4 regions of the Rossellomorea sp. RS05 genome follow, and region 1 is predicted to be linked to each of the others. Evidence: riboswitches for the same ligand, from Rfam matches in the RefSeq annotation. Region 1 holds a riboswitch; each other region holds the start of a gene.
The links. Region 1 has a riboswitch for S-adenosylmethionine ahead of ABJ225_RS14965 (homoserine dehydrogenase). Riboswitches for the same ligand answer to the same signal wherever they lie in the genome.
Positions count from the first base shown of each region.

Region 1 (7,399 bases):
CGATAAAAATCCCCAGGCTATATAGGAGGACATGACCTGTTCCGTAGGAGGAAGTCGTTTGAGCCAGGATCGAGCCGTAAATCCCAAGCCAAAAAATGATGCTGAGGGGATTGGATAGTGCCATGATAAAACCTGTCCATAGCGATTTTCTCTTGGACTCTCCTTCAGCCCCCTGTTGCGGTTGCATCAGTTCATGGGATTTCGCAATACTTTCAATACCCGTGAAGATCAGGATGAACGCACCCGACATCCACAGGATCAATTGGATGATCGGCGTGTCGATGAACGGTGCGAGCCCAAAGTAAATGGCAAGCATGAAGATGGCGTCGGCTCCCATGCCTCCGACGCCTACGAGCCATGAATGCCAAAACCCATAGCGTATCCCCTTGTCCAACTGAGCCGCATTGATTGGCCCCATCGGTGCAGACAAAGATAATCCCAGGAAGATATAACTGAAGAAAATACTCATGAATGCCCACCTTTACCACGTCTTTCTTCCATTGTATTCAGGCTTGTCTTGAAATAGTCGTGGATATTGTAGTGGGGACCTTCTGCTTTGCATGTAATCCTGCGCAGTGTACATACTAAATGGCGAATGACAGTTTCCAGGAGGGATACACAATGGACCAACAGCCTTTCAACCAGCAACACATGCAGGCACCGCCGAATCATGGCGGGCATGAACTATTTGATGCCCACGAAGTGATTGCAGGAATCATCTCCATGCTTGATCAGTATCAAATGTATGAGCCCCATATTCAGGATCCGGCCCTGAAGGACATCCTTCATCGCCAGTCCTCATTTGTGACAACGCTATATAATACCATTGTCGAAAGCTTCTCAACAGGCAGCAAGCCTCAGGTTCCGACACAGGTTTACGAGATGACGCAGGAGCATCAAACCGTTTATGGCATCAAAGCAGGAGCGCCCAAAAAGCCGAATGCGTCTGTACAGGACCTATCGGACAATGGCTTATCCGCTTACATGCTCGGTCAGACCAAGTCACTCGCCTCCCTTCTTGCCATGACGGCCCTTGAAATGACCAATCCCGTCCTGAGAAGAGTGGTGGCAGACAGCGTGCCGAACTTCATCGAGATGAGCTACGAAACCTTCCTTTATCAGAATAAACATGGGTACTATCAGGTTCCTCAGCTGCAGGCTCAGGACATGGCCCTCATGCTTCAAAGCTATGCCCCTTCCAATCAAACTAAGCATTGATCAAAAAATCCCGTCCTTCGTTTTGAAGGACGGGATTTTTCACATGCCCACCCATCCAGACATATGATGGTTGATAAAAAGGCATGGAGGTGTATTTCGTTGATCCATATTGTCAAGACAGGAGAAACGCTGTATCAGATTGCCACCGATTTCCGTAAGCCCCTTAAGACCATCATCGATGCCAATCCCGGTGTGAGCCCGGGAGCGATTTATCCAGGGCAGCCCATTGTCATTCCTGGCATCCCGAATACCCATACCATCCCGTACAGGATCGAGGTTTCAGTGAATAAACGGTGGCTCCGCCTTTATAAAAATGGAACACTGGTGAAGCAATATCCCATAGCAGTAGGAAGGATGCTCCATGAAACCCCGATCGGTGAGTTCATCGTGATCAACAAATCTCCCAATCCAGGTGGTCCATATGGGACGATGTGGATGAGCTTGTCGAAGCAAGGTTATGGCATCCATGGAACCAACGATCCAAGCTCGATTGGAAAAGCGGTATCGGCTGGATGCATCCGGATGCAGAATAAGGACGTGGAGGAGCTGGCAGGAATCATCCCGGTGGGAACACCTGTCATGATCACCCCTTGATCACCTCACGACCCTTTTGGCCCCGGAAGCATCGAGACCGGCAAACGTGTGGAGCACGTCAGCAGCTCTGTAAATATCCTCCGACCCGATAAGGGCCGTTACCTTTTCCGGATCTTCATGGATGGAAGATACATCGATTCCGGAATCACCAAGAGCGGACCTCACCCCGAACCTCAGAATGTCTGAACCTGGTGATTTCACGATGGTCACTTTTGCCTGCTCCACCTTCTTCGAGAATTCCTGGCCAAGATCGCGCAACAGATGCTCGACGTCGCTGCGGTCAGACGCATCCACCGTCAGGGTCAGATCCTGCCCCTTCCAGTGCAAATCGGGTTTCACGTGGATGACTTCGAGGGATTCCTTGAGAAGGGATTCCAACCCGTAAGCGGCATCCTTCATACTGATGGAGGCGACCTCATCTTTGAACGCAACTCCGACAGGGCCCCGATCAGTGATATGAATGTGGTCATCCACGAGTGTTCCCTCGCCTTTGATCAAGCCTGGAAGGATACGGAATGGAATCCTGCTCTTTTTTGAATGAAAGACGGCCCTGGGATGGATGACAGCTGCCCCGGAATCAGCGAGACAGAGAACCTCACGGTAGGTAAGATGTGGGATTCTCGTCGCAGCAGGGACAACCCGGGGATCGGTCGTATAGATCCCATCTACGTCCGTATAGATATCACAGCGCTCCGCACCAAGGGCTGCAGCAAGGGCCGTCGCCGTCGTATCGGAACCTCCCCTTCCAAGGGTCGTGATTTCACAGGCATCTGTGAATCCCTGGAATCCCGCCACCACAGGGATGATTCCTTTACGGAGCTCATCCTGCACCCGGGATGGGTCGATCCCTTTTATCCTGGCCTTCCCATGGACGCCATCTGTTCTGATGCCCGCTTGTCGCCCAGTAAGGGAGACGGCTTTGAATCCCGCCTCTTGAATCGACAGGGTCAACAGGGCAATGGTGATTTGTTCACCAGTGGATAACAGGAGGTCCATTTCCCGTTTCGGTGGATGGGCCGTGATTTCCCCCGCGAGCTTCGTCAAATGGTCGGTCGTGTCACCCATAGCGGACACGACGACGGCCACTTCTTTCCCCTTTTGCTTCTCACGGATGACATGCTGGGCCATCCGTTTGATTCTTTCCACCGATCCCACTGAGGTGCCTCCGAATTTCTGTACGATGATCTCCACCATGTCCCCTTCTTTCGTAAATAGTTAACGTACCGATGCTTCCCTTTTCAGTCTGGACTCGAGGGGAAGTTCCTTCAAGACAGGATAGGGCTGCAGCCTCTCATCTGCTTGCTGCACTGCGTTCAACTCTTCTTCACTACCTCTGATGAAGAGATACAGGTGGCCACTCAGTGTGATGCGGTCCAACAGATCAAAGCGGTCGACCCATTCCGGCAATGCCTCATCCGGAGTCCTCACCACCCATTCACCATCACGGCCGGAAAGGGATTCGACTCCTATTCTGGCACGCGTCTCGGAAGATGCGTATCTTCCTTCGATCAGTGAGAGAAAATCCTCCACCATCGCACTTCCTGTAGGTAATTTACCCGCTCCCGGTCCTGAAAGAGTGACCCTTCCCACCAGGCTCCCTTTTACAGACACAACGTTTTCAACATTCTCCACTCCATAAAAAGGATGGGATTCCTTCACCAATACGGGTTCCACTACCCCGCTTATGCTTTCCCTGTCCCTTTGAATTGACCCGACATGCTTGAACCGGAGGGAGAAGGATTCAGCGGCCTGCAACCAATCGCTGGTTAGATCCGTGATCCCTTTTTTCGGGACCGCTTCCCAGTCGGGCTGACAATGGAAGGCTGCTCGACTGAGGATCATGAGCTTATAGAAGGCATCCTGTCCTCCAACATCACTGGTGGGATCTGCTTCTGCGTATCCTTTTTCCTGAGCAATAGAAAGGGCCCGCTCGAAGGACAAGCCTTCTTTCCTCATCTGGGAAAGGATGAAATTGGAGGTCCCATTCAATATGCCTTGAATATGTGTGATTTCATTCACATTCAGAAGTTGCCTGATGGCACCGATAATGGGAAGTCCTCCTGCCGTAGTCGCTTCAAATCCGACTGCGACTGCCCGTTCACGCGCACGTGTCAAAAGGTCCTCACCCTTCGAGGCAAACATCGCCTTATTGGCCGTTACAACATGGATCCCCCGTTCGATGGCCTTGGTGAGATAGGTGTAACCAGGTTCTTCCCCGACAATCGCTTCAAACAAGACATCGATGCCCTCATCTTCCAGGATTTCGTCAAAGTCCGTCGTGACCTTGATGCTTGGATCAATCTCTCTTTCCTTTAATGGGTCTTTGATCAAGATGGCACGGATCCGCACCTCTTTTCCCGTGATATCCTTGATCCTTTCGCGATGTGTGTCCAGGGCTTCGTATACTCCCTGACCGACGGTTCCGAATCCGAGTAGTGCTACGTGCAATTCTGACATGTTTCTTCCTCCTAAAGGGTTGAATGACTTGGTTGAAAGATGGCAGGGGAAACAAAAAAGTCCCCTTCTTATGGTTAAGAAGAGGGCTTATCAGGCAGGCTCCTCCCCTTATCTTCCAGATCACCATCGATCTGTAGGAATTGGCACCTTTCATGATTGCAGGTTGCCGGGCTTCATCGGGCCTATTCCCTCCGCCGCTCTAGATAAGAGTGTGTGTTTTTCTGGTTTGTTCAGTCAATAAGTATGAGTAGGATTATATAGGGGATCAGGGCTTTACGTCAATAGGTTTTTTATCTTTTCTGATAATTAGACTCTTTTCGACCCCTTAAAAACAGGGCTAAAAAAGATTTATTTAAAATACCTCAAAATACGTTTTAACCCGCACATGGAGGGAAACAAATGACTACTCAACACCATTCAGAAAGGATCGGGTTACACCATGTTTAAGAAATTCCTGCCAAATGACGTCCAAAAGTACCTGCTCATGTCCAAAAGACAGCGGGCTCACGAAATCCAGCTCACCATCTGGTTCATGCCCTTCCTTTACATCTGCCTGTCCCTGCTGCTTGTGGCATGCACCTTGTTCCTAGATCTGAAAGTAGAGCTGTCTCATTATGTACCAAAGCTCTTCAGCATGAATGCATCGGTCACAAGGACGCTTGTCAGCACCCTGATCGGCGGGGTCCTCACTCTGAGCGCCTTTACCTTGAACTCCCTTCTCGTCGTCCTTACGACATTCAGTGGACAGTTCTCGCCCCGCATGCTGCTGAATTTCATTTCCGATAAAAAGACTCAGCATGCTCTCGGCATCTTCAATGGGAGCTTTGTCTTTGTACTATTCATCTTCCTCTTCATCGGAAGTTCAAAGAAAGAAATGTTCACCGCCGCACCCGTCTTGACCGTCATCGTTGCCTTCATTGCGGCCATCACCTTCATCTTCTTCATCAACCACGCCTCTACGTGGATGCAGGTCCATAATATCACCTACAACATGAAGAAGGTATCCGAAGTCATGATCAATCAAACACTGAAAAAAGATCTGGAATGCCACCGGACAAAGGATGATCATCCCCAGTTCGATCTGGATGAAAGCAAGTGCCTGAATGTCAAAGCAAAGGCTTCTGGCTACGTACAGATTATCGACTTTCATTCCATGATTGAGAAAGCTCGGGAGGATGGGATCATCGTACGTCTGCACTTCAAGATCGGCGATTTCGTCCTCTGCGGCAACGACATTATCTGCCTTTACGGTGCGGATGAAAAAAAAGTCGATATGGAAAAATATCTAGCTCTAATTGAAATCGGACATAAAGAAACGGAAATTCAGGATCTTCAAATGGGAATGCATAAACTGGCAGAGGTGGCCATTAAATCTCTAGGCAATGATGATCCAAAAACAGCATCCAATACCATTCACCAGATTACGGATCTGATGCTCACCATCAATCATCATCTGTCATTCTCTCCTTATTTAATTGACGATGATGAGGATGTTAGGGTCATTCTCGAGATTGAAGACTTTGATTATTACCTGTATCGCGGATTCGGATACGTCAGGCATTATGCCAGGGGCAACCACCTGATCATCACTGATATCGTCAAGGCTCTTTCACGTCTTTCAGAAACCCTTCCGCGCGAACGGCATCAATGCCTGTGGGACTTCGCCGCCAACACCATCGATCATATAGAAGAATCCGTGATCTATGAACTGGATAAAACCTTCTTGCTCACCGAACTGAAAATCCTTGCCAAAATCACCGGTCATACTGATGAGTACCAACACATCCACCATAGATTTTATCCCGATGCCAATCGGAACGTATAACTGATGTTTCTCGTACGAATACAAAAAGAGCCCATTGGAAGCCGTAAAGCCCGCATCCGATGGGTTCTTTTTGTTATGAATTCTTCACGATGGATCCTTCAAGTTCATCAATCTCTTTTTCCACGAACGCCACAAGCCCCTTGATCATATCAGCGGAAAAATCAAAAGATAGTCCTGCCGCTTCATACACATCGGATAGAGAAGCCGTATTCCCGAGACGGAGCGCTTCCTTGTACCCTTCGATTGCCCGAGCGGGGTCTTCTTTGTAGATCCGGTAGAGTTGCAATGCCCCAAGCTGGGCGATGACATACTCGATGTAATAGAAAGGGACCTCAAAAATATGAAGGACAAAGAGCCACTGCTTCTTCTTCACCTCTTCATACCCACTCCAATCCTCTTCCGACGACAGATAGCTGTCTACGATCCTTCCGTACGCCTCTGATCGCTCCTCCTTGGAATGACCAGGGTTCTCGTACATCCAGTGCTGGAACTCATCGACCCTTATTCCTGACGGGAAGAATTGGATGATGTCCCTCAGCATATCAAGTTTGGCCTGACGCACCTGCTCTTCGGAATAAAAATGATCCCAGTGATCCATGGACAATAACTCCATTCCCATGCTCGCAAGCTCAGCCGATTCCATCGGGGTCGCCCGGTCAAAAGCAAGGGGGAGAGTCCGTTTGAAATCATTGTGGATGCAGTGCCCCATTTCATGGATCAGAGTCGTCACATCCCCATGGGTGCCCGAGGCATTCATGAAAATGAACGATAGACCGGAAACAGGTAGCGATTCACAGAAACCTCCCGGGGACTTATTCTTCCTCGTCTCAAGATCCAACAGCCCCTTCGTATCCATCAGGTGGAGAAGTTCAGAAAATCGAGGAGAAATCTCTCCCAATACGCGTCCGGTCTTCTCCACCAGTTCGTCACCTGTCTTGAATGGTCGCAGGGGCTCTTCATCCAGCGGCACGGCCCTATGATCATATGGACGGATGGATTCCACGCCCAACTCTTCTGTTTTTTTGGACAAGATCCTTCCGATTGCCGGCACAACATGCTCACGGATCGAATCCGCCAGCTCCTTGCAGTCTTCCGGTGTATAGTCGAAACGATTATATTTCTTGAACATATAATCCCGGTAGTTCGCCAGACCGCTGTTGGCAGCCTTCTGCTCGCGGATCACCATGAGCTCATCCATGATTTCTTGTAGTTCCTCTTCCACCCCACCGAGGGCTCCGAATAGTTGATCGTAGACCTTTTTCCGTTTCGTCCGGTCCGGATCTTCGAGCAGGGGAAACAGCTGGG
Region 1 covers NZ_JBDKWY010000005.1:258,672-266,070, reverse strand. Annotated here, with positions in the region: gene ABJ225_RS14985 (LysE family transporter) at 1-469, opposite strand, end outside; gene ABJ225_RS14980 (spore coat protein) at 622-1,218, shown strand; gene ABJ225_RS14975 (L,D-transpeptidase family protein) at 1,318-1,812, shown strand; gene ABJ225_RS14970 (aspartate kinase) at 1,813-3,003, opposite strand; gene ABJ225_RS14965 (homoserine dehydrogenase) at 3,028-4,269, opposite strand; SAM riboswitch class I at 4,375-4,479, opposite strand; gene ABJ225_RS14960 (DUF2254 domain-containing protein) at 4,709-6,094, shown strand; gene ABJ225_RS14955 (M3 family oligoendopeptidase) at 6,168-7,399, opposite strand, start outside.

Region 2 (7,399 bases), on a different contig from region 1:
ATTGGATTGATCGTATTTGGTTCCATCATGACAGCGCTCATGGTGAGGAAGACAAACACCAGGCCTCCTAGGAAATTATCCTATATTGTTTTGAGCCTCCTGATCCTTCACTGGATTTTCTGGCTTTCAAGCGGCTATGAATGGTTTTCCGACGAAGTGGCCGAGGCTATCTTCAATCCTATATGGGGTGTGTTATGCGCAGCAGGACTGGCTGCCAGCCTTTATGAACTAAGGCATAATAAGAGCTTCGCCTTCCCCGTCGGTGCATTGTCGGGTGTCACCCTGATGTTCGTCATCCTCATCAACGGTATTACCAGTATGTAAAAGGAGCGTTAACCTACATGAAACTTTTTGCCTGGGTGCTCGTGGCACTCCACCTGATCATTACGATCCTATGGATTGCCAACTCGCCTGCCCTGTTTTCAATCGCCGGGATGGTTGCCTGGCTCCTCTTGATCGCAGGGGGATTCGTCCTCTATTTCAAAACGAAACATATGGCGGTCATCGTCTCCAGTTCCTTCATGGTCTTCCTGGTCCTCTTGACCGGATTGATCGAATGGACGGTTTCATCCATGCCTTAACATAAAAAAGAGACTCCCTCGTTGGCGAGTCTCTCACAAAGGAGAATGCTTTATTTTGAAGAAAAACATCATGAATGTGTACAATGCGACCCTGAGCATGGGTGCTTTTTATCTCGGTGGTTCCATGATCTCAGGTAAAGGGATCTTTGCAACCTTCCCACCAGAGTGGGCAGGAGATCTGCCTTTTGACAGCTGGATGGCTATGGCGATCGTGGGCATGATCGTCTTCGGACTGGGAAATGCGGTAGTAGCAATCAGAGGGCTCATCCGGTATGACCGGCAGATTCTCTTCTCGACCCTGTTCATGGGCGCCCTTCTTTTCATTGCGACGATCGGTGCCACTCTCTCCGTGGGAGAATGGTACTTACCATCGGTACAGCTCTTGATCGCCAGTGTGGTTCAGCTTGCCCTTGTTCTTGGCGCTTTCATCCTTCATTTTCTTCGTCCGGAATCGGTAGGGGTCACAGAATGACCCCCTCCGCCCCTTACTCTCCTAAAAAGCCATCCTCGAATGTCTTCAAGAGATGCTCAAGTGTCACAGGGTCACTGTACGTCGATTCCTTGCTGTTGATCTCGATAACATGACCGTTTTTCACGGCCGGGATGTTCTTCCACGTATCCGTGTCCATGAACGAATTGTCCACATCGGGATTCTTGCTCAGGACGAGGTAATCTCCGGTGAAGTCTCCTACCGCTTCCGGCGAGATGACGTGAATCCCAGTTTCCAAGGCGTTATCCTTCACGGCATCCGGCATGTTGAGCTTCATGGCCTGATACAAGATCTCAGAACCACGGGCATAATTGTTCCCGAAGACATAGAGCTCCTTTTGACCGGTTTCAATGACGGATACCGTGGCGTCGTCGCCGATCTTCTTGCGGATCTCATCCCCGATCGTCGCGGCACGCTCCTGGAAGTCATCCGCCCATTCCTTCGCTTCTTTCTCCTTATTCAACAGCTTGCCGATCTCGATCTGCTGATCGATGTAATTCAGTTTCCCCCATGTGAAAGCGACGGTTGGCGCAATCTCCTTCATCTTATCGAGGTTCTTCGTCTGACTTCCGGCAATGATCAAGTCCGGGTCGAGCTCGATGATCTTCTCGAGCTGATCGTCACCCACCACTTCCACATCTTTCAGCTTGTCGGTGAAGAGTGGGTTCATCTCGGTCCACTCATCGATTCCGACGAGCTTCCCTTCGAGGGAAATCACATTCGGACCATTGGTGAGGGCGACGATCCGCTTCGGCTCTTTCGGCACCTCCACCGGTCCCTGCTCTGATTCATATGTAAATGTCGATGATTCCTCCTTGGACGAATCCGTTTTTGTTTCTCCGCTGCTGCATGCCGCCAAGAGCAGACAGACCAGCAATATGGTAAAGAACGATGCTTTTTTCATGTGGTTCCCCTTTCATTTCTTGATAATGAGAATCATTTTCAATTATTACTTTACGGGGGAGGAGGCTGATTGTCAATGGAATGTTCCACAATTTTCTTAGATTGGAAGAGTTCCGCTCCATTTCGCTGCGATGGCTCGCTTTCCGCGGGGCGTGCGGTGAGCCACATCGGCTGCGCCTGCTGGGTCTCACCTGCCCGCCTTTCCGCAGGAGTCGAGCCATCTCCGCTTCATTGCACTCATCGGATTAGTTGGAGGGCCATCCTTCATTTTATAAAAAATAAATAATTAGTTAAAAAGAAGTGTTTTCCGATTATCCTCATCAAAATAAAAGGCTTTCATTTTCTTTCTTTTGAATCCATAGACCTATTTTCACCCCATTTCCACTTCTTCCAGCCTGTCTCATTTCTGTCAGAGGGTGTTGACGCAGGAAAAAGTCCGGCGTAGAATAGGGCTCACGTTAAACAAATACAACTTCTTATCACGAGAGGTGGAGGGATTTGGCCCTTTGATACCTCGGCAGCGGGCTCACTTGAGCACTGTGCCAACTCCAACAGGCGGACGCCTGAGAGATGAGAAGAGTACGGATCTTTCTTTCCTTATGGATCTCCGGCCTCTTCCTGTCTCAGGAAGGGGCCTTTTGTTTACCCTAATTGAATAATTTCTTATCCAGAGAAGCTGAGGGACTGGCCCGATGACGCTTCGGCAGCAGACTTTCCACAAAGTACTGTGCCAATTCCAGCAGGCAACGCGCCTGGGAGATGAGAAGGGACCCATTGATTCCGTGTGAATCCATGCCCTCTTCTCGAGACCTCGGGAAGAGGGTTTTTATTTTTAACCACCAGGAGGCATGACGAACATGATTGAATTCAAAAGCGCCACGAAAGTATATAACAGCGGCGGAAAGGAAGTCCGGGCCCTCGACGGCATCGACCTGCGGGTTGAGCAGGGGGAAATATGCGGGGTGATCGGATTCAGCGGCGCCGGGAAAAGTACGCTGATCCGCACCGTGAACCGATTGGAGCGATTGAGCTCGGGGAAGGTGATCGTAGACGGCCAGGATCTCATGGCCCTTTCACCGAAAGACGTGCGCGAGGTGAAGCGGAAGATCGGGATGGTGTTCCAGCACTTCAACCTCCTGAATTCCAAGACGGTCTTCGCCAATGTGGCGATGCCCCTCATCCTCGCGAAGCAATCCAAGGCTGAGATCCAAAAGCGGGTGACAGAGCTGCTGAGCTTCGTCGGTCTTGAAGATAAAGCGAACCAGTACCCAGATCAATTATCAGGCGGTCAGAAGCAACGCGTCGGCATCGCCCGTGCCCTTGCCACGCAGCCGTCGATCCTTCTGTGCGACGAGGCGACATCGGCCCTCGATCCGCAGACGACAGGCTCGATCCTGAAGCTGCTGAAAAAGATCAACCGTGAGTACAACATCACGATCCTCATGATCACCCATGAGATGTCGGTGATCCGGGAAGTGTGCGACCGGGTGGCGGTCATCGAAGGCGGGAAGATCATCGAGTCCGGATCCGTATTCGACGTCTTCTCCTCCCCTCAGACCGAGACGGCGGCGAACTTCGTGAGCTCCGTGCTGAACGACTCCATCCCGGAATCGGTCCTCGAGCTTGTGCAGAAGGAAAACGCACCGGGACGGATCTACAAGATCCGCTTCGTCGGCGCCTCATCGGGTCAGCCGCTCCTTTCACAAGTGGCGAAGCGCTTCGACCTCGATGTAAACGTGCTGTTCGGAAATATTACAGAGCTGCAGGGCACACCATTCGGTCATCTCATCGTCGAGCTCATCGGCTCCGAGAGCGAGATCAACCGTGCACTGCTTGTCATGAATGGAGAAAACGTCACCGTGAAGGAGGTCGCACCACATGCTAGTTGATTCACAGCAGATCATCGATGCACTCATTGAAACTTTGGTCATGACCGGCTTCTCCCTCCTCTTCTCCACCGTGATCGGGCTGCCCCTCGGGGTACTTCTCGTCATCACGAGGAAGGGTCATCTATGGGAGAATGCCTTTATTTTCACCATCCTGAACGGGGTCGTGAACATCTTCCGTTCCGTCCCATTCATCATCCTGATGGTAGCGATCGTCCCCCTCACGCGTTTGATTGTGGGAACATCGATCGGAACGGCCGCAGCCGTCGTGCCACTGGTCTTCTATGCAGGACCGTATATTGCACGATTGATTGAGAACTCCCTCCTTGAAGTCGACAAAGGCGTCATCGAGGCGGCGGAATCCATGGGGGCGACATCCACCCAGATCATCTTCCGCTTCCTCGTCCCGGAAGCGCTCAGCTCCCTCGTCCTCAGCCTCACCATCGCCACCGTCGGACTCGTCGGGGCATCGGCCATGGCAGGCGCCATCGGCGGAGGCGGACTCGGGGATCTCGCCATTACCTACGGCTACCAGCGCTTTGACACCTGGGTCATGGTCATCACCGTCGCCATACTCATCGTCCTTGTACAGGGACTGCAATCATCGGGTAATTTCGTATCGAAAAAAATCAGAAGAAGATAGCGAGGAGATACAACATGAAGAAATGGATCATTCTATCACTCATTCTACTAATCGGCGGGTTCGCTGCAGGCTGTAGCTCAAGCGCCAGCAAAGACGAAACGAAGGTCAAGATCGGAGTCAGCGGTTCCGATAACCGCATCTGGGACTTCGTCGCGAAGAAAGCAAAGAAAGAAGGCATCGACATCGAGATCGTCCGCTTCTCCGATTATGTCCAGCCGAACCTGGCCCTTGAAGAAGGCGAGCTTGATGCCAACGCATTCCAAACAATCTCTTATTTCAACGAATTCAAGAAAGAGCATGACCTCGATCTCACACCGGTGGGTACCACGGTCATCGCTCCGCTCGGCCTTTACTCTGAGAAATATAAATCAGTAGATGACATCCCGGATGGCGCCAAGATTGCTGTCCCGAACGAAGCGACCAACATGGGAAGAGCCTTCCTCCTCCTTCAAGAAGCAGGCCTCATCGAGCTGCCTGAAGACTTCGACGGAAACGGCTCACTGGATAAAATCAAAAAGAATCCGAAGAACATCGAGATCGTTCCGGTCGTAGCCGGCCAAACACCGCGCGTCCTGCCTGATGTCGCTGCATCCATCATCAACAATGGTATCGCCGTCGACGCCGGATTCAACCCCGTGAAGGATTCCATCTTCCACGAAGATGACACGGCTACACCTTACATCAACATCATCGCCGCACGTACAGAAGACAAGGACAACAAAACACTCAAGAAAATCGTCGAGCTCTACCAGGAAGAAGACACAGCCGACTTCATTGAAAAAGAATACAACGGAAGCACGATCCCGACCTTCGTCCCACTGAGCAAGATCGGAGAATAAACAACCCAGAGGAGGAATGGAAATGAGTACCGTCGTTGACACATTGAGAGATCAGATCATCGCGAACCTTGAGGAAAATAAGGAAAAGTACATCGAAATCAGTCATTCGATCCACGACCGTCCTGAGATCGGCAACGAGGAATTCTTTGCCTCGAAGACCCACGCCGAGCTTCTGGAGTCGGAAGGATTCACGGTGGAACGCGGGGTGGCGGGACATGAGACCGCCCTCCTTGCCCGCCGGAAATCGGATAAACCCGGCCCGGCAATCGCGTTCCTCGCCGAATACGATGCCCTTCCCGGCCTCGGTCACGCCTGCGGACACAACATCATCGGCACGACGAGCGTATCGGCGGCCATCACCCTCAGCAAGGTAATCGACGAAACCGGCGGAGAAGTCGTCGTTTTCGGGACACCCGCCGAGGAAGGCGGCCCCAATGGAAGCGCCAAGGGAAGCTTCGTCAAGCACGGACTCCTTGAGGGGATCGACGCCGCCCTCATGGTGCATCCGGCTAACTCAACCCGGATCACATCGAACTCCCTCGCCGTCGATCCCCTGGACTTTGAATACATTGGGAAACCGGCCCATGCGGCGGGGTCTCCCCATCACGGCATCAACGCACTCGATGCGGTCATCGGCCTGTTCAACGGGATCAACGCCCTTCGCCAGCACGTAACCGACGACGTCCGCATCCACGGCATCATCACCCACGGAGGCGACGCGCCGAACATCGTACCGGAATACGCCAAGGCCCGCTTCTTCATCCGCGCGGCGACCCGCAAGACCTGCAGCGAAGTGACCGCACGCGTGAAGGCGATCGCAGAAGGCTCCGCCCTGGCAACGGGGGCGAAGCTGAACGTCATTGCCTTCCAGAATGAAGTGGATAATCTTGTGTTGAACCGGGCGTATGATACGGTCTTTAAAGAAGAGCTTGAACGACTGGGCGAGTATGTTTCAACCGAAGAGCGAAACGGACTCGGCTCCACCGATGCCGGCAACATCAGCCAGGTCGTCCCGACGATCCACCCATATATCCAGATCGGACCGGAAAGCCTCGTCGCCCATACGGATGAGTTCCGCGAAGCAGCCAAATCACCCAAGGGGGATGAAGCACTGATCCTCGGAGCGAAAGGCCTGGCACTCACGGCCTTGCGACTGGTCACAGACAGCGACGTGCTCGCTGAAATCAAAGAAGAGTTTACTAGAAGAAAAGCATTAGAGAGCTGAAGTTCTGTGGGAGTCCCCTTGGTTGGTCATGGGGGCTCTTTTTTTGTTGGGTTGGGGGTGATGGGCTAGTGGATTGGAGGGGATCGGGGCATTTTTGTATGTGAGATCACTTTTAGTTTGGGGTAGATGTGGCTTTATAGGTTTGAAATGGAGGGTTTTGAGCTTAAATCACACCCTTTATTTTCCACCAAACAGCTACCTCCCCGTTTTTCTACCGACTTTTGAATTTTTACTATCAACTTTTCAACTTTTACTTCCAACTTTCGAGATTTAATTACCAACTTTTTTTGGAGGAGAATTTTTATCGACAACTCAGCCTGTTTATTTTCAACTCTATTCTTTTATTACCGACTTTCACGCTTTATCACCAACTTCCCATGCCCCATTTTCTGGTAGAATAAGAGGGAAGTGAAAGGAGCCTGAACGATGATCATCCTTCCCACCGGCGTCACAGGATTTTTCGATTCGCAGTCTGGAGAACCTCCCCTGACGGATCTCTCCCTATTTCAAAAGCTTTGCTACGGCATCGCGGCTGAATCGGGTGGGCAGGTACTGACATTCGAATCAGCCGATGTTTCAACGAATTTCGCCTATTGCCGGATCAAATGGAATGGAGATGAGCTCTTTGTGCTGCTCAATGACCATTACCCCTATCTTGCAATGGCCGATGCTATCGGGTTCGGGGGATCTCCTTCGTCGACAGAATGTTGTTAAGAGAAGCGTTTTCCCCGTACTACAGCGTGTTGGAGGCTGATGAACTGAACACACCCATCGAACCGCCGATGATTCAACACCTCAACCGGGCAGAACGGGCGCAGATTTCCTATTGGAA
Region 2 covers NZ_JBDKWY010000002.1:11,530-18,928, reverse strand. Annotated here, with positions in the region: gene ABJ225_RS07775 (hypothetical protein) at 1-324, shown strand, start outside; gene ABJ225_RS07770 (hypothetical protein) at 342-581, shown strand; gene ABJ225_RS07765 (hypothetical protein) at 637-1,053, shown strand; gene ABJ225_RS07760 (ABC transporter substrate-binding protein) at 1,067-1,975, opposite strand; SAM riboswitch class I at 2,448-2,551, shown strand; SAM riboswitch class I at 2,635-2,740, shown strand; gene ABJ225_RS07755 (methionine ABC transporter ATP-binding protein) at 2,832-3,863, shown strand; gene ABJ225_RS07750 (methionine ABC transporter permease) at 3,853-4,503, shown strand; gene ABJ225_RS07745 (MetQ/NlpA family ABC transporter substrate-binding protein) at 4,518-5,342, shown strand; gene ABJ225_RS07740 (M20 family metallopeptidase) at 5,365-6,567, shown strand; gene ABJ225_RS07735 (hypothetical protein) at 6,994-7,281, shown strand.
Region 2: linked by a shared signal. The riboswitch ahead of ABJ225_RS07755 (methionine ABC transporter ATP-binding protein) and the one ahead of ABJ225_RS14965 (homoserine dehydrogenase) in region 1 are both predicted to bind S-adenosylmethionine.

Region 3 (7,399 bases), on a different contig from region 1:
CTATCCACCGTACGTGGAAGCTGAGCCGCTTCAATCGCCTTGAACTTCAAATTCTTCGCATTCGTCTCGATATCCTTCTCCGAAACCGTCAGCGGATTGCTGTCCGACTTCAACGTGATCAGCTTCGCATCGGCAAGGATCTGGAACGCACGTGCCGCATTCGTAGGATCGTTCGGAATTGTGATTTGGCTTCCTTCCTTGATGCTGTCGATGGAATCAAACTTATCAGAATAAATGCCCATCGGAGCCGTAGGAACGGAAATCAGCTCGGAAAGCTCGATCTTGTTTTCTTTCGCAAAGTTTTCCATGTAGATCTTATGCTGGAACAGGTTGGCATCAAGATCACCCTGTGCCAATGCATTATTTGGCTGGATGTAATCATTGAATTCCTTGACCGTCACTTTATAGCCTTTTTCTTCAAGACCCGGCTTGATGGCTTTTGTCACCATATCGCTGTAAGGTCCGGTTGTGGCTCCGATGGTGATGTCTTTTTCATCTTTTTTGTCGCTGCTGTTGCCGCACGCCGCCATGAGGCTGACTGCGATGGCAAGGCCGAGTAGTAATGTCCATTTTTTCATTGTGTTTCCTCCATTATCTATCGTTTGTCTACTGCTTTGGCAAAAATGTCGCCGGCATATTGGATGACTTGTACAAGACAGATCAAGACGACCACCGTCGTGAACATGACCGTGTTGTCATATCGGTAGTATCCGAACCGGATGGCAAGGTCACCGACCCCTCCCCCGCCGATTGTACCCGCCATGGCGGAGTAAGCGATAAGGGATATCGCCGTGATGGTGACGCCCTGGATGACAGCTGGTTTGGCTTCCGGAAGAAGCACATCCTTAATGATCATCCACGGGCTCGCCCCGACGGATACCGATGCTTCAATGACTCCCTTGTCGATTTCCTTCAGTGCGGTTTCGACGATCCGGGCGAAGAACGGAATTCCAGCGACGGATAGGGAGACTGAAGCCGCCGTCGGTCCGATCACATCCCCTGTGAGGATCTTCGTCAGAGGAAGGAGCGCCACCAGAAGGATGATGAACGGGACCGACCGGACCATATTCACAATGAATCCAACGATGGATTTCACGAAGCGGTTTTCGAGGAACAGCCCCTTATCCGTTGTGAAAAGAAGCACTCCGAGGGGAAGTCCGATGATAACAGCAATCAACAGGGATATCCCCACCATATACAATGTTTCTAAAAATGCCTGATTCAGATCCGGCAAGATGTCAATGATGGCTTCAGGCAGCATCTTCAAGCACCTCCAGACTTTGCGTACGCTGGGTAATGAATTCGATGGCGGCATCGATTTCGGCGCGTTCTCCGATCAATTCCATGATGAAGATCCCGAGTGGCACTTCCTGGATGTATTCGATCTTCCCGTGAAGGATATTCCCTTTCACGTGATACCGCTGGAAGACATCGGACACGACGCTTTCTTCTGCAATGGAGCCTTTGAATTGGATCTTGATCAACGTCCCTTTCCTTGCCTTCGCCAAATGATCCGGCAGGTCGAACTGAAGGATCGTCTCGATGAACTGCCTGGTCAGGGGCTCCTTCGGATTCGAGAAGAGATCATATACGGGACCTTCTTCAATGATCCGTCCATCCTGCATCACGGCCATCCGGTCGCAGATTTCCTTGACGACTTCCATCTCATGGGTGATGAGGACGATGGTCAGTCCGAGCTCTTCGTTCAGCTTTTTCAATAATTTCAGGATCGACCTTGTGGTATTCGGGTCGAGGGCGGATGTTGCTTCATCGCACAGAAGAACGGATGGATTGTTCGCAAGTGCCCGGGCAATCCCGACGCGCTGCTTTTGACCTCCGCTCAGCTGAGCGGGATAGGCATCTGCCTTATCCGATAGGCCGACCATGGCGAGAAGCTCTTCCACACGCGGCCGGATCTCAGCCTTTGGCACCTTGGCCGCTTTCAGGGCGAATGCCAGATTGCCGTAGACCGTCTTTGCCTTGATCAGGTGGAAGTGCTGGAAGATCATGCTCGTCTTCTGCCTTGCCGATCTGAGCTCGCGTGGAGACAGCTTCGTAAAGTCCAGTCCGTCGATGATGACCTCACCTGAAGTAGGTCTCTCCAACAGATTCAAGCAACGAATGAGGGAGCTTTTCCCAGCTCCGCTATACCCGACGATTCCAAAGATTTCTCCCTTTTCAATCTTGACGGAAACGTCATTGACGCCGATCACAGTTTGCTTTTTCGTTTTATACTCTTTCACAAGATGGTTGATCTCGATCATTGCGCTTCACCTCTTTTTCCAATAAAAAATGCCTCTTTCAGCTGAAAGAAGCATCGCATATCGATCATCGACTTATCTCTCAGAATGAAAACCATCCTGCAGGAATTAGCACCGTTCCATATGGAGGTTGCCGGACGTCATAGGGCCTGATCCCTCGGTCGCTCTTGATAATTTGAATACTATATAATTTTTGAAGATTTCATCTATAAGAGATAATAATGGGTATTTGGTTGGGTGTCAACTACCATTCACACCTATGGAAACCATGTAAGCGTTACCTTCACTTTAAGATTAGGCTCGAATTATTTTTGGTCCTTTCGAAAGGTTTGCTCATTTCCGCCAATCATTGGTCCCTGTTCATACTGCCACCACTTTGACGAAGCCTGCCATTTTCCATATGATAGGCTTACATCATCATTGATCCGGAGGTCACTATGAATATTCTATTAGTTGAAGACGATAAGACGATTGCAGCAGGACTTGAATACTCCCTGCAGAACGAGCAATTCGGCACATTTGTTTGCCATAATGTCGCTGCCGCTGAGGACATGATCAACACCCGCTGGACAGAGATTGATCTGTTCCTCTTTGATTTGTCCCTTCCCGACGGGAGCGGCTATGACCTGTGCTCCCTCGTAAAGAAAAAGACCGATAAACCGGTGATCTTCCTGACGGCCATGGACGAAGAAGTCAATGTGGTCATGGGTCTTGATATGGGAGCAGATGATTACATCACAAAGCCGTTCCGTGTCAGGGAACTCATGTCACGGATCAAGTCGGTCCTACGCCGCTACGATAAGCAGACGCCTGCCCATTTCACACTCGGCGACATCAAGATCCTTCCGGCTGAAGGCAAAGTATATAAGGGCGGCGAAGAAATCCAGCTGACGGCCCTCGAGTACCGGCTCCTTCTGATTTTTGCCCAGCACAAGGATCAGGTGCTCACGCGTACACAGCTCCTTGAGAAAATCTGGGATGTGGCAGGCGATTTCGTCAACGATAACACCCTCACCGTCTACATCAAACGGTTGCGTGAAAAACTGGAAGACGACCCGCAGAACCCCGGTATCATTAAGACGATCCGTGGAATGGGCTATAAGGCAGGAGACCGCTGATGCTGAGGAATAAAGAAATACGGGTGTTCCTTGTAACGATCGTGATCATCGCCGTCATCGGAACAATTTGCGCATCTTACATAAGTCTGCAAGCGTCTGTGGCCATAGCCGTCACCTCCCTCCTACTCATCACAAGCTTCATGCTTTACACAGCCTGGCGCTACAGGGAAATCGGGAAGCTTTCCGACTACCTTCGAAAGATATCAAATGGAGACTACTCCCTCGACGTTCGGGACAACCATGAGGGGGAGCTCAGCATCCTGAAGTCCGATATGTACAAGGTGACACTCCGACTATCGGAAAACAGCTCACGCCTCCAGGAAGACAAGCTCAAACTGACCGATGCCATCTCGGATATTTCCCATCAGCTTAAAACACCCCTCACCTCCATGATGGTCATGTCCGACCTGTTGAGGAATCCGGGCTTGGATGAAGGAAAACGCCGGGAATTCACACGCCGTATCCAGGTCCAGCTTGAACGGATCGAATGGCTCGTCTCCTCCCTATTGAAACTCTCAAAGATCGATGCGGGAACGGCACGCTTCAAGAAGGAGAATGTGGACGTGTCTGCCCTCATACGGGATGCCGTGGACCCTCTTCTCATCCCCATGGAGATCAAGGACGTAACACTTCAGATTGAAGACGAACCGGCCTCATTTGTTGGAGACGGGAACTGGACGAAGGAAGCCATCATCAATATATTGAAAAACAGCATCGAACACTCATCAGAGAGAGGACGTATCACCATCGCCTCTCAGGAAAATGCCCTTTTCACTGAAATCACCATTACTGATCAAGGCAGCGGGATCCCGAAGGAAGACCTCCCCCATATCTTCAAGCGCTTCTACCGGGGAAAGAATGCCACGGAAGACAGCGTCGGAATCGGCCTTGCCATGGCCTACAGCATCATGAAGAACCAGGACGGTGACATTGAAGTATCAAGCAGCCCTGCGGGAACGACCTTCTCACTCAAAATCTACAAACATACCATCTAGCCAGGTGACAGAATTGTCACTTTCACTGTCACGGAAGAGTCATTTTAGGCAGATATACTAAAAGCATCAACCAACTGGAGGTACAATTTTGTGAATATCTTACAAATTGAAAATCTGTCTAAAGTGTACGGAAAAGGGGAAACGGCGGTCAAAGCACTCGATAATGTTTCGTTCACAGTGAAACAAGGGGAATTCGTCGTCATCATCGGACCTTCGGGTTCTGGTAAATCGACGCTACTTCACATGCTCGGAGGAGTCGATCGCCCAAGCTCGGGACGCGTCCTCGTCAACGACACCGATATGTACAGCTTGAATGAAACCCAGCTTGCCATATTCAGAAGGAGGCAGATCGGGCTCATCTATCAGTTCTACAATTTGATCCCAATCCTGTCGGTGGAAGAAAATATCACACTTCCAATGCTTCTTGATAAGCAGAAAGTGGATCCGAAGCAGCTCAATGACATTACAACCAGACTCGGATTGACTGAAAGGCTCGGCCATCTGCCGAATCAGCTATCCGGTGGACAACAGCAGCGTGTATCCATCGGCCGAGCCCTCATCAGCAACCCGGCTCTCATGCTTGCCGATGAGCCGACGGGGAACCTTGACAGCAAGAACTCCGAGGAGATCATGGAACTCCTCAAAATGTTCAACAAGACATACAAACAGACGCTGATCGTCATCACCCATGACGAGCGCATCGCCATGCAGGCGGACCGCGTCATCTCCATCGAAGACGGGAAGATCTCCAAAGATGAGGTTCTCCGTCCATGAATATCATAAACAAACTGACCCTCAGACATTTGAAAGAAAACAAGCGCAGGACCATGGTCACCATCATCGGTGTCATCATCTCCGTCGCCATGGTGACCGCCGTCTCGACCCTGTTCGTCTCCTTCCTTGATCTCATGAAGCAGGACAACATCAATAAAGGCGGAGAATGGCACGTCCAGTACAAGGACATCAACCAGGAGCAGCTGGATGCCATTAAAAGTGCAGAGAATACGGATAGTGTTTTTCTTCGCAAAGACCTGGGGTATTCGAAAATTCAGGATCCCCCAAACGCAACCAAGCCGTACTTATTCTTCACCTCATTGGATAAAAAAGGCCTGAAGGAAATGCCTATTAAGCTGAAAGATGGACGCTTTCCTAAGAATGATGGGGAAGTCGTGGTTTCACAGGAGATCCTGAACCAGAAAAACAACAAACTTAAAATCGGTGATCCATTATCAGTCGAACTCGGTGACCGGTTAATGGACGATATGACTCTCTATCAGGACAATTCATTCAATGGAGACGAGGAGGATTTCCGCACTAAGGAAAAAGCCTCGTACACGATTGTCGGTACCATTGATAAACCTGATTGGGAATACCCATGGGCTCCGGGATATACGGTGATCAGCTTCTTGGACGATAAGCAGGCAGGAAGCACGGCGTTTATTACGGAGAAAAAGTTGAGCAAAAATCTCTTTGATGATGCAAAAGCCTTCGCAAAAAAACATGACATCACGACCGTTGAGTTCAACCACGAGCTTCTGCGCTATTACGGGGTTTCGAATAACGACAACCTTAATGCGACACTTTTTGGAATGGCTTCCATCATTGTTGGGATCATCCTGATAGGCTCCGTCGCTTTGATCTATAACGCTTTTGCTATCAGCGTTTCGGAGCGTGCCCGCCACCTTGGAATGCTCTCAAGCGTCGGTGCCACAAAGATCCAGAAACGAAACTCCGTCTTCTTTGAAGGGGCTATCATCGGCTTGATTTCCATCCCGATCGGCCTGATTGCCGGAATTGGTGGTATGGCCGTTACCTTCTGGTTCATGAATACCACTTTGACGAACGTATTTGCAGACGGATTAAAAATATCTGTTTCCATTACTCCATTTTCCATCCTTGCAGCATGTGCAGTCTCGATAATTACCATTTTCATCTCCACATTGATTCCTGCGAGAAGAGCGTCGAAGGTATCAGCCATTGACGCGATCAGGCAGACACAGGATGTAAAAATGAGCGGTCGTAGCGTAAAAACATCTAAACTCACCCGAAAAATGTTTGGCATCGAGGGAGAAATCGGGTTGAAAAATCTGAAACGGAACAAGAAGCGATACATCGCTACTGTATTCTCACTCGTCATCTCCATCATTTTGTTTCTCTCGGTATCGTTTTTCACTGACAACATCAAGAAATCAGCGGGCATGACACAGGAGAACTATGATTTTGACATACAACTCACTGGTCCATCCAACAACCTTGAAAGCCTGAAGCCATTTGTGAATGCGGAAAACGTCACAGATTCCGTCTTATTGGAATATGTCTCGTTCCAAAGCTGGCTAACCAGTAAGGACGTTCCATCGGCATTAAAGAAAGATCCTGATTACCATGCGAACTTAAATGATGGGAAGTATGCGTATAACCTCCAGCTGCATGGCCTTGACGAGGAAGATTTCAAGGAGTACCTCAAGAAAACCGGTAGTAAAGTCGATCCTGACGGGGTTGTTGTAATCAACATGCTTAAATATCAGGGATCAGATCGCAAATTCTATCAATCGGAAGCACTGGATCTTCAAAAAACGAAGAAGCTGGACTTGTATGACTTCAACGGTGAGGAAGATGAAAAAGTTGGATCCATTAATATCGACGGAGAAGCCGAAGAGGCACCAATGGGAATCAGAGTCGGTTATGGTCTAAACCTGATCATGAGCCGTGATACACTTCAGAAAATCCAAAAGGAAACCGGCTCAACTAATTCCATCCCTTTCCTTTATCTGAATAGCTCTGATCCTTCCGCAACCCAGGAGGCGATCGATGAGTCGAAAAGCGGAGACGTTGAGGTATTTAACATCACGCAAATGAAGGAAGAAAACGAACAGTTCTCCCTTCTGGTCTCCATCTTCGCCTACGGATTCATCACTCTGATTTCAGCCATTTCGATCGCGAATATCTTCAATACGATCTCGACAAGCATCTCACTACGGAAGCGTGAGTTCGCCATGCTGAAATCTGTGGGCATGACGCCGAAGGG
Region 3 covers NZ_JBDKWY010000012.1:62,219-69,617, reverse strand. Annotated here, with positions in the region: gene ABJ225_RS20850 (MetQ/NlpA family ABC transporter substrate-binding protein) at 1-578, opposite strand, end outside; gene ABJ225_RS20845 (methionine ABC transporter permease) at 596-1,261, opposite strand; gene ABJ225_RS20840 (methionine ABC transporter ATP-binding protein) at 1,251-2,264, opposite strand; SAM riboswitch class I at 2,334-2,438, opposite strand; gene ABJ225_RS20835 (response regulator transcription factor) at 2,699-3,379, shown strand; gene ABJ225_RS20830 (sensor histidine kinase) at 3,379-4,374, shown strand; gene ABJ225_RS20825 (ABC transporter ATP-binding protein) at 4,465-5,148, shown strand; gene ABJ225_RS20820 (FtsX-like permease family protein) at 5,145-7,399, shown strand, end outside.
Region 3: linked by a shared signal. The riboswitch ahead of ABJ225_RS20840 (methionine ABC transporter ATP-binding protein) and the one ahead of ABJ225_RS14965 (homoserine dehydrogenase) in region 1 are both predicted to bind S-adenosylmethionine.

Region 4 (7,399 bases), on a different contig from region 1:
CTCGGCTTCCACTTTCCCCTTCAGCTTTTCATTCAACGTCCCTCCATCTTGGAGTGTTCCTCCTACATAGATTTCAAAGGCCTCGATCATCTTTTTGTCCTTTGTCCGCATCTTGATTCCCTGAAGACCGATGTCGGCAATTTGTCTCTGCCCGCATGAATTGGGACACCCGACCATATGCATGCGCACCGGCACATCGAGGCTCAGTTCACGATCCAGTTCATTGGCGATCCTTCGCATTCTCTCCTTCGTTTCGACGAGGGCAAGATTGCAATATTCAATCCCTGTACAGGACACGGAATATCCGATAAAGGATAACGGGCTCGTGGAAATTCTATCGAAGATTTTTTCTTCCAACAGGGCGTCCACATGCTCATCCGGGATATTCGGAATGATGAGATTCTGTGAATTGCAGTTTCGCAGTTCCCCGTTCCCGTATTTTTTTGATATCCTTGCAAGCTCCAGCACTTCGTCGGAACTGAGTCTGCCTACCGGAACATTCAGTCCCACATAGTTCAGCCCCTCTTGCTTCTGAGGCTTTACTCCGTAAAAGTAGCCTGCATTCCATCCCGTTACGGCATCTTCCCCACCATCAGGTAGCTCGACATACTCCAGTAGTTTTTCCTTGAACTTTTCAGGTCCCCAGTCGGCAACGAGGAACTTCAAACGGGCGAGATGCCTCTTCTCCCTGTATCCAAAATCCCTGAAGATCGTGGTTACAGCAATCGTTACGTCCTTTACCTGATGAGGTTCGATGAATACATCCAGCGTCTCGGCAAGGAATGGTCTGGCAGATAGTCCGCCCCCAACCTTCAGGTGGAATCCTGCCACCTTCTTGCCTTCAATGACCTTGGTGGCAGGAACGAAAGATGCACAGTTGATTTCAGCATTGGATGCATTGTTGATGTTCGAAGAGATGGACAGCTTATATTTTCTCGGAAGATTTGAGAAATCCTCATTGAGCTGGAAAAAGTCATACACTTCCTTCACGATTTCCCTTGTATCGAACAGTTCATCCGGATCGATACCCGTCAATGGATTACCGACGATATTCCTTGTGATGTCACCGCAAGCACCTGCGGAGGAAAGGCCGACTTTTTCAAGACGCTCGAAGATGTCGGGAATCTGTTCGATTTTAAGCCAGTGGAACTGGATTGCCTGTCGCGTCGTGATGTCATACACATCACGACCATACTCTTTACAGATGGCTGCAAGTTCGACGGCTTGATCATAGGTAAGGATGCCAGAAGGGACATTGACCCTCATCATGAAATAACCATCTTCCTTTGGACGTTGCAAATACAGGCCTGCCCATTTGAACTTATCCCACTCTTCCTTCGGGATCGATGAAAAACCATTTTTTGCGTATTCAGGGATATCCTCCAATATAGTCAAGCCATCCCGCTCAAGCTTCCATTGTTCGGTTTTATTCAATTTCTCATTTTGTTCCCAGTGCTTCTGATATGCCATGCTCTCCACTCCTTAGATCAATTGTTTGACTTGAAGATGATTCCAAATCTGCTCAACGCACTCGTCTACCGAATGTTCTTTTGTGTTCAACGTGATTTCAGGATTTTCCGGCTCCTCATAAGGGGCGCTGATGCCTGTGAAATTCGGGATCTCCTGATTCCTTGCTTTTTTGTATAGCCCCTTCGGATCCCTTTTTTCACACTCATCAAGGGGACAATGAACATAGACCTCAAGGAACTCTCCCTCACCGACCAGACTGCGGACCACGGCACGGTCTTCTCTGTAAGGCGAGATGAAAGCGGTGAGGACGATTTGACCGCTGTCCACGAATAGCTTCGATACTTCACCGATCCTGCGGATATTTTCTTTTCGATCCCTTTCATTGAAGCCGAGGTCGGCATTCAATCCGTGGCGGACATTGTCTCCATCGAGTACATACACTTGCTTTCCTTCTTGGAACAGTCGATGGGACAGGGCATTGGCAACCGATGACTTCCCGGAGGCAGATAGCCCTGTGAACCAAAGGATGAAGCTGCCATGGCCATTTTTATTTCGGCGGTCTTCTTTTTTTACGGCACTTTCATGCCAGACGATATCAGACATGATTTCTCCTCCTTACTGTGATTCTTCCTTCTTCAATCCGTCGATGAGCACCTTGATGACTTCTGGTCTCGAGAAGGTGCTTGGAGGGACTTCCCCTGCCCTCAGCATGCCGCGCACCTTCGTTCCCGACAGAATGACCCGGTCCTCTTTTCCGTGGGGGCACGTTTTGGTCGTTGCCATGCCTTCACATTTCTGACAGTAGAAGCTGTGCTCGAATTTTAATGGTACGATGCCAATTTCATTCTCGCTAAACTGCTCAAAGATCTTCTGTGCATCATAGGTTCCGTAATAGTCTCCGACCCCGGCATGATCACGTCCCACGATGAAATGAGTGCATCCATAGTTTTTCCTCACCAGCGCGTGGAAAATGGCTTCGCGAGGTCCTGCATAACGCATAGCTGCCGGGAATACCCCCAGGAACACACGGTCCGTAGGATAATAGTTTTTGAGAAGGACCTCATAACTTTCCATCCTGATCGAAGCCGAAATATCATCTGACTTCGTTTCTCCGACAAGGGGATTGAGGAATAAGGCATCCACTGTTTCTAGAGCCGTCTTTTGGATATATTCATGAGCTCTGTGAACCGGGTTCCTGGTCTGGAATCCCACGATCGTCTTCCACCCTTTTTCTTTGAAAGCCGCTCTCGTCTCCACAGGATCGAATGTGTGAGCTTCGAAGGGTTTATTCAAGCGCTTATGTAGGGTGATCTCCCCTCCCACATAGATGGGGCCACGGTGGAAAAGCTTTTTGACTCCGGGATGCTCAAGGTCTGTGGTTCCATAAACGAGCAGCGTCTCTTTTTCTTTATCAGGGGTGAAGATTTCCTTTACATCGATCGATCCGTACGTTGTCCCGTCGTATACCAGTCTGCTTTTACTCCCGACCGTTAAGCGATCTGCAACCTCCTGTTCCACTGGCAGGGTGATCGGGATGCTCCAGACGGTCCCATCGGCAAGCCTCAGATTCTCGACAACACTCTTATAGTCTGCTTCTTGCAGGAAGCCATTTATGGGACTGTATCCTCCTATCGCTATCAATTCGAGATCGCTCAATGAAATCTCATCGAGGGGAATCTCCGTCTTGATGATCTCCACTTCCTCTTCAGGTGCAAATGATCGTATCAGTGTTCCTCCATGTGGTTCTAAACTCATTATGTTTCCTCCTTCAATACAATCAGATTCCTCCACCATCTTCATGAACGGCCCGTTTTTCTTTCCGGATTGCTTTCATCAAGGATAATGCCCCTATCGTCGCAATCATGACCGAAACGGGGATGATGATGGAATAAATGTCATAGTCGACCAAAAGCTTTACAAGGAAATACGAAATACTCAATGACACAAGTGGTGAGACGATCCAGATCTTCACGATCTTTTTCACGATATCGCTCTGGATGACTTCCCTTCCGTTCCTGGCGGTGCCAAGTCCAATAATGGAAGAAGACGTCACCTGGACCAGGGGTACGGGAAGCCCGAAGATCGAACTTGTGATCACCAGACCGGCTCCTACACTAGAAATGAGGATCCCCTCTGGCTTGGTGAACCGGGTGATCTTCTTGCCGTTCGTTTCCACTACTTTAGCACCCAATAAAAGTGCCCCTATTGCGACAAACGCTCCTCCCACCCAAACGGCCGGACCCGCTTTCAGCATGCCGGCCCCAACCAGGGGACCGACGGCATTGGCCACATTGTTCATGCCCGCAGAGAAGGCCTCCAGGAAGCCAGCGAGAATCAAAACGTACCCGATCCATGTATGATTGAATGTCCACCCCCGCTTTTCGAGCCCATATAGCCCTTTAGCAAGCAACCATGTAAGAATGAACGCCGTAAACGGGACAATCACCCAAAACAACATGATGGTCAGCAGGGATTTAATGAATAGAACCTGATATGCTACCCCTACTCCCACCACAGCCCCGACCGTCACCTCACTTGTCGAAAGCGGGATTCCCATCAGATTGGCAATGAAAAGGGAACAAGTAGCGGATAAAAGAATGATGATCACTAACTTGGACGTCAGGATGGTTGATGGAATGATTCCCGACCCGATGGTTTTGACTACCTCACCACCTCCGAGGACTGCACCGGCAAGGACCCCGATGGAGCAGATGACAAGGGCTACTTTCATTTTCTTGATGGCACCCGATCCGTAAGCCACCCCCATTGTGGCAGCCGCGCCGCTTGCCCCAATATTCATGGCAAAGAATAAACTGATGATGATGGCGATGATTTCCAGCATGTCTACCCTCCTAGTGTAGCCCGCATTCCGTCTTGCCTTTGCCTGTCCATCTGCCTGATCTCAAATCATTCATATCATAAGCAGGGGATGTACAATGGGAGCACCCGATGCTCGGGTAGCCTTGATCATGCAACACATTATATGGAAGGGATTGTTTATGGACATATCTCCATACATCCTTCCATGTCCAATGGATCAATGGACAGATCTTGATGGAACTGAACTTGTCATCTTTATTGATGAACTGTGTATCCTTCCGCGTCGGGGACTGCTCGCGCCTGAGCCCTGAAATCCAGGCATCCCCGCCTGAAAGCACCTCCTTCAACGGATCGAGCTTCCTGATCTGACAGCACTGATTCGGCTGCGTTTCCCATAACCGATCCCCAAATTGTGCTGCTTGTTCCTCGAGGGATAGCGCAGGTTTTTTCATCTCAATTTGAAGGGAAGGATACTTTTCTTCCACTTTTTTGATTGTCTCGTACGTTTCCTTGAAGTGGACATCGGTATCCAGGAAGACGATGTTTGCACTGGGATTCACCTTAGAGATGAGATCAATCAGGACCATTCCCTCGATTCCGAAGCTGCATGCGTACACAATCCTGTCACCATAATGCCCATATGCCCATTCCAAGACGTTCAGGGCCCCTTTGTAGGTGGGATCAACCCCGAAGTCCTGATCATGTTCTTTCCAATTTTCGTGTGTCAACACGTTGATCACCGCTTTCCTCATGCCCAAAAGAAAAAGACATTCATGCGCAGTCAAATAAAACCTGCGGATGAATGCCTCTAGTTTTTCTAGTCAGCATGATTATTTGATTCGTACTTTTTCATTCCGTTCTAATTGAATGACTTTACCGTTTTGCACCACGATCGTAATGGAACCGAAGTCCATGTTTTCAAGCATGGAATTGATCGTATCCATCCATTCCGCCTCATTTTCCTGCTTATCCTTCTTGTTCATCGACTTCCCCCCCCGTTTACAACATCTGGGTCCATGGAAAAACAGCCCCCCATTTCGGAAAGCTGTTCAGGTATCGAACCTTATCTTCCAAAATGAGTCCCATTTTGCTGGAGTTAGCACCTTACATTATGTAGGTTGCCGGGTTTCATCGGGCCAGTTCCCTCCACCACTCTGGATAAGTTATATTCATTTGAATAACTAAAATAATAACAGATAATTGAGATAAGTCAATCCGACTTTTTTTATAGGAATAATGAATTTGAACTATTTTTCACAAACTCATTTCTTCCAGGCCCTTAACACAACGTATTCAGAGAAATACGATTCAACCACCATTTTTTATTTGTGGGCCTATCCAAATTCTTGATTCCATTCATCCAAACAATAGTAGGCTGTGTCCGCAAACAAAAAAAACGTGATCAGGCAGCCACGATTTTTCATACTTGGATAATTGATTAGGAAGCCGGCCCGCCGGAAATGTACAGGATCTGACCGTTCACGTATGATGAGCGTTCATCTGCAAAAAAGGCAACGGCGTTGGCGATATCTTCAGGCTGACCGCTTCGCCTGGCCGGTATTTGACTGATACTCATGCTGACCAATTCGTCAAACGGAACACCCATACGCTCGGCGGTCTGGCGCGTCATATCGGTCTCAATGAATCCTGGTGCCACGGCGTTTGCGGTGATCCCGTAAGGACCGAGCTCGCTGGCAAGCGTCTTCGTCAACCCCTGAAGGCCAGCTTTGGCAGTGGAATAATTCGCCTGTCCACGGTTCCCCAATGCAGATGTGGAGGATACATTGATGATCCTCCCGTACTTTTGCTGGACCATGAAGGTTTGGACCTCCCTCGTCATGAGGAACGCTCCTTTCAGATGGACGTCCATGACCGTATCCCAATCCCCATCGGACATTTTATAAAGAAGATTTTCCCTGATCACGCCTGCATTGTTCACGAGGATGTCAATCCGTCCGAAGAATCCAACAATTTCCGCCACGGCTCCCTTTACATCATCCGATTTGGAAATATCCGTGACTCTCAGAAGTGGTCCACCCCCTCGTGCGTCTTCCCCCATCAATCGAGGGGCTGCGTCATCCGTGTCCAGTACTGCAACCTGATATCCTTCCTGTGCAAGCCTTTCCGATTCCTTTAGCTCCACCGGTGACGATGGCCACCCTTTTTATATTGGTCACGTTCTGCTCACTCCTTTTGTGAATGGTTGTTCATTCAGTGGGCTGCACTCGACTGCAACCACTCTACGTATCAATTCGGCATATTATGGAATGTTCCTGCATCTCCCTTACGGATGAGCGTATTTGTGTTGAGTGAGCGCCAGGATCACGTAATCATCTTTCACTGCGTATATACAGATACAACAGAATCCCGGACGGCCGTTGGGCTTTCCGGGATCCTGTTGTCACACCAATAATTGAAACAGCGTCTTATCCTGATTGACACATTGATACGCAAATCCTTTTTGATTCATCCGGTCAAGTAGTCCGGGGTAATCTTCCCTATGCTTGAGTTCGATTCCAACGAGTGCGGGTCCGCTCTCTTTGTTGTTTTTCTTCGTATACTCAAAGCGGTTGATGTCGTCATGAGGTCCAAGCACCTCATCGAGGAATTCCCTGAGGGCTCCGGCCCTTTGGGGGAAATGAACGATGAAATAATGCTGCAATCCTTCAAAGATCATCGATCGTTCCTTGATTTCCTGCATTCTGCCGATGTCATTATTGCCGCCGCTCACGACACATACCACGTTTTTCCCCTTGATCTGATCGGCATACTGATCGAGGGCTGCGAGTGAGAGCGAACCAGTAGGCTCTGCAACGATCGCATTGCGATTATAGAGTTCGAGGAGGGTTGAACATACCTTTCCTTCAGGCACCACAAGCAGATCATCTAATACCTCCCGGCAGATCCTGTAGGTGATTTCACCTACATTCTTAACTGCGGCACCGTCTACAAAGGGATCGATATCCGAAAGGGTGACATGCTTGCCCTGGGTCAGGCACTCGTTCATGGCGGCAGCGCCCGATGGTTCAGCACCAATCACCAATGTATCGGGCGAAACACTCTTCAGGAACGTCCCCATTCCCGCAGCCAACCCGCCTCCACCGACCGG
Region 4 covers NZ_JBDKWY010000001.1:882,900-890,298, forward strand. Annotated here, with positions in the region: gene ABJ225_RS04550 (nitrite/sulfite reductase) at 1-1,470, opposite strand, end outside; gene cysC (adenylyl-sulfate kinase) at 1,483-2,076, opposite strand; gene sat (sulfate adenylyltransferase) at 2,086-3,225, opposite strand; gene ABJ225_RS04565 (inorganic phosphate transporter) at 3,248-4,309, opposite strand; gene ABJ225_RS04570 (phosphoadenylyl-sulfate reductase) at 4,323-5,021, opposite strand; gene ABJ225_RS04575 (DUF2292 domain-containing protein) at 5,121-5,234, opposite strand; SAM riboswitch class I at 5,351-5,455, opposite strand; gene ABJ225_RS04580 (SDR family oxidoreductase) at 5,729-6,433, opposite strand; gene ilvA (threonine ammonia-lyase IlvA) at 6,692-7,399, opposite strand, start outside.
Region 4: linked by a shared signal. The riboswitch ahead of ABJ225_RS04575 (DUF2292 domain-containing protein) and the one ahead of ABJ225_RS14965 (homoserine dehydrogenase) in region 1 are both predicted to bind S-adenosylmethionine.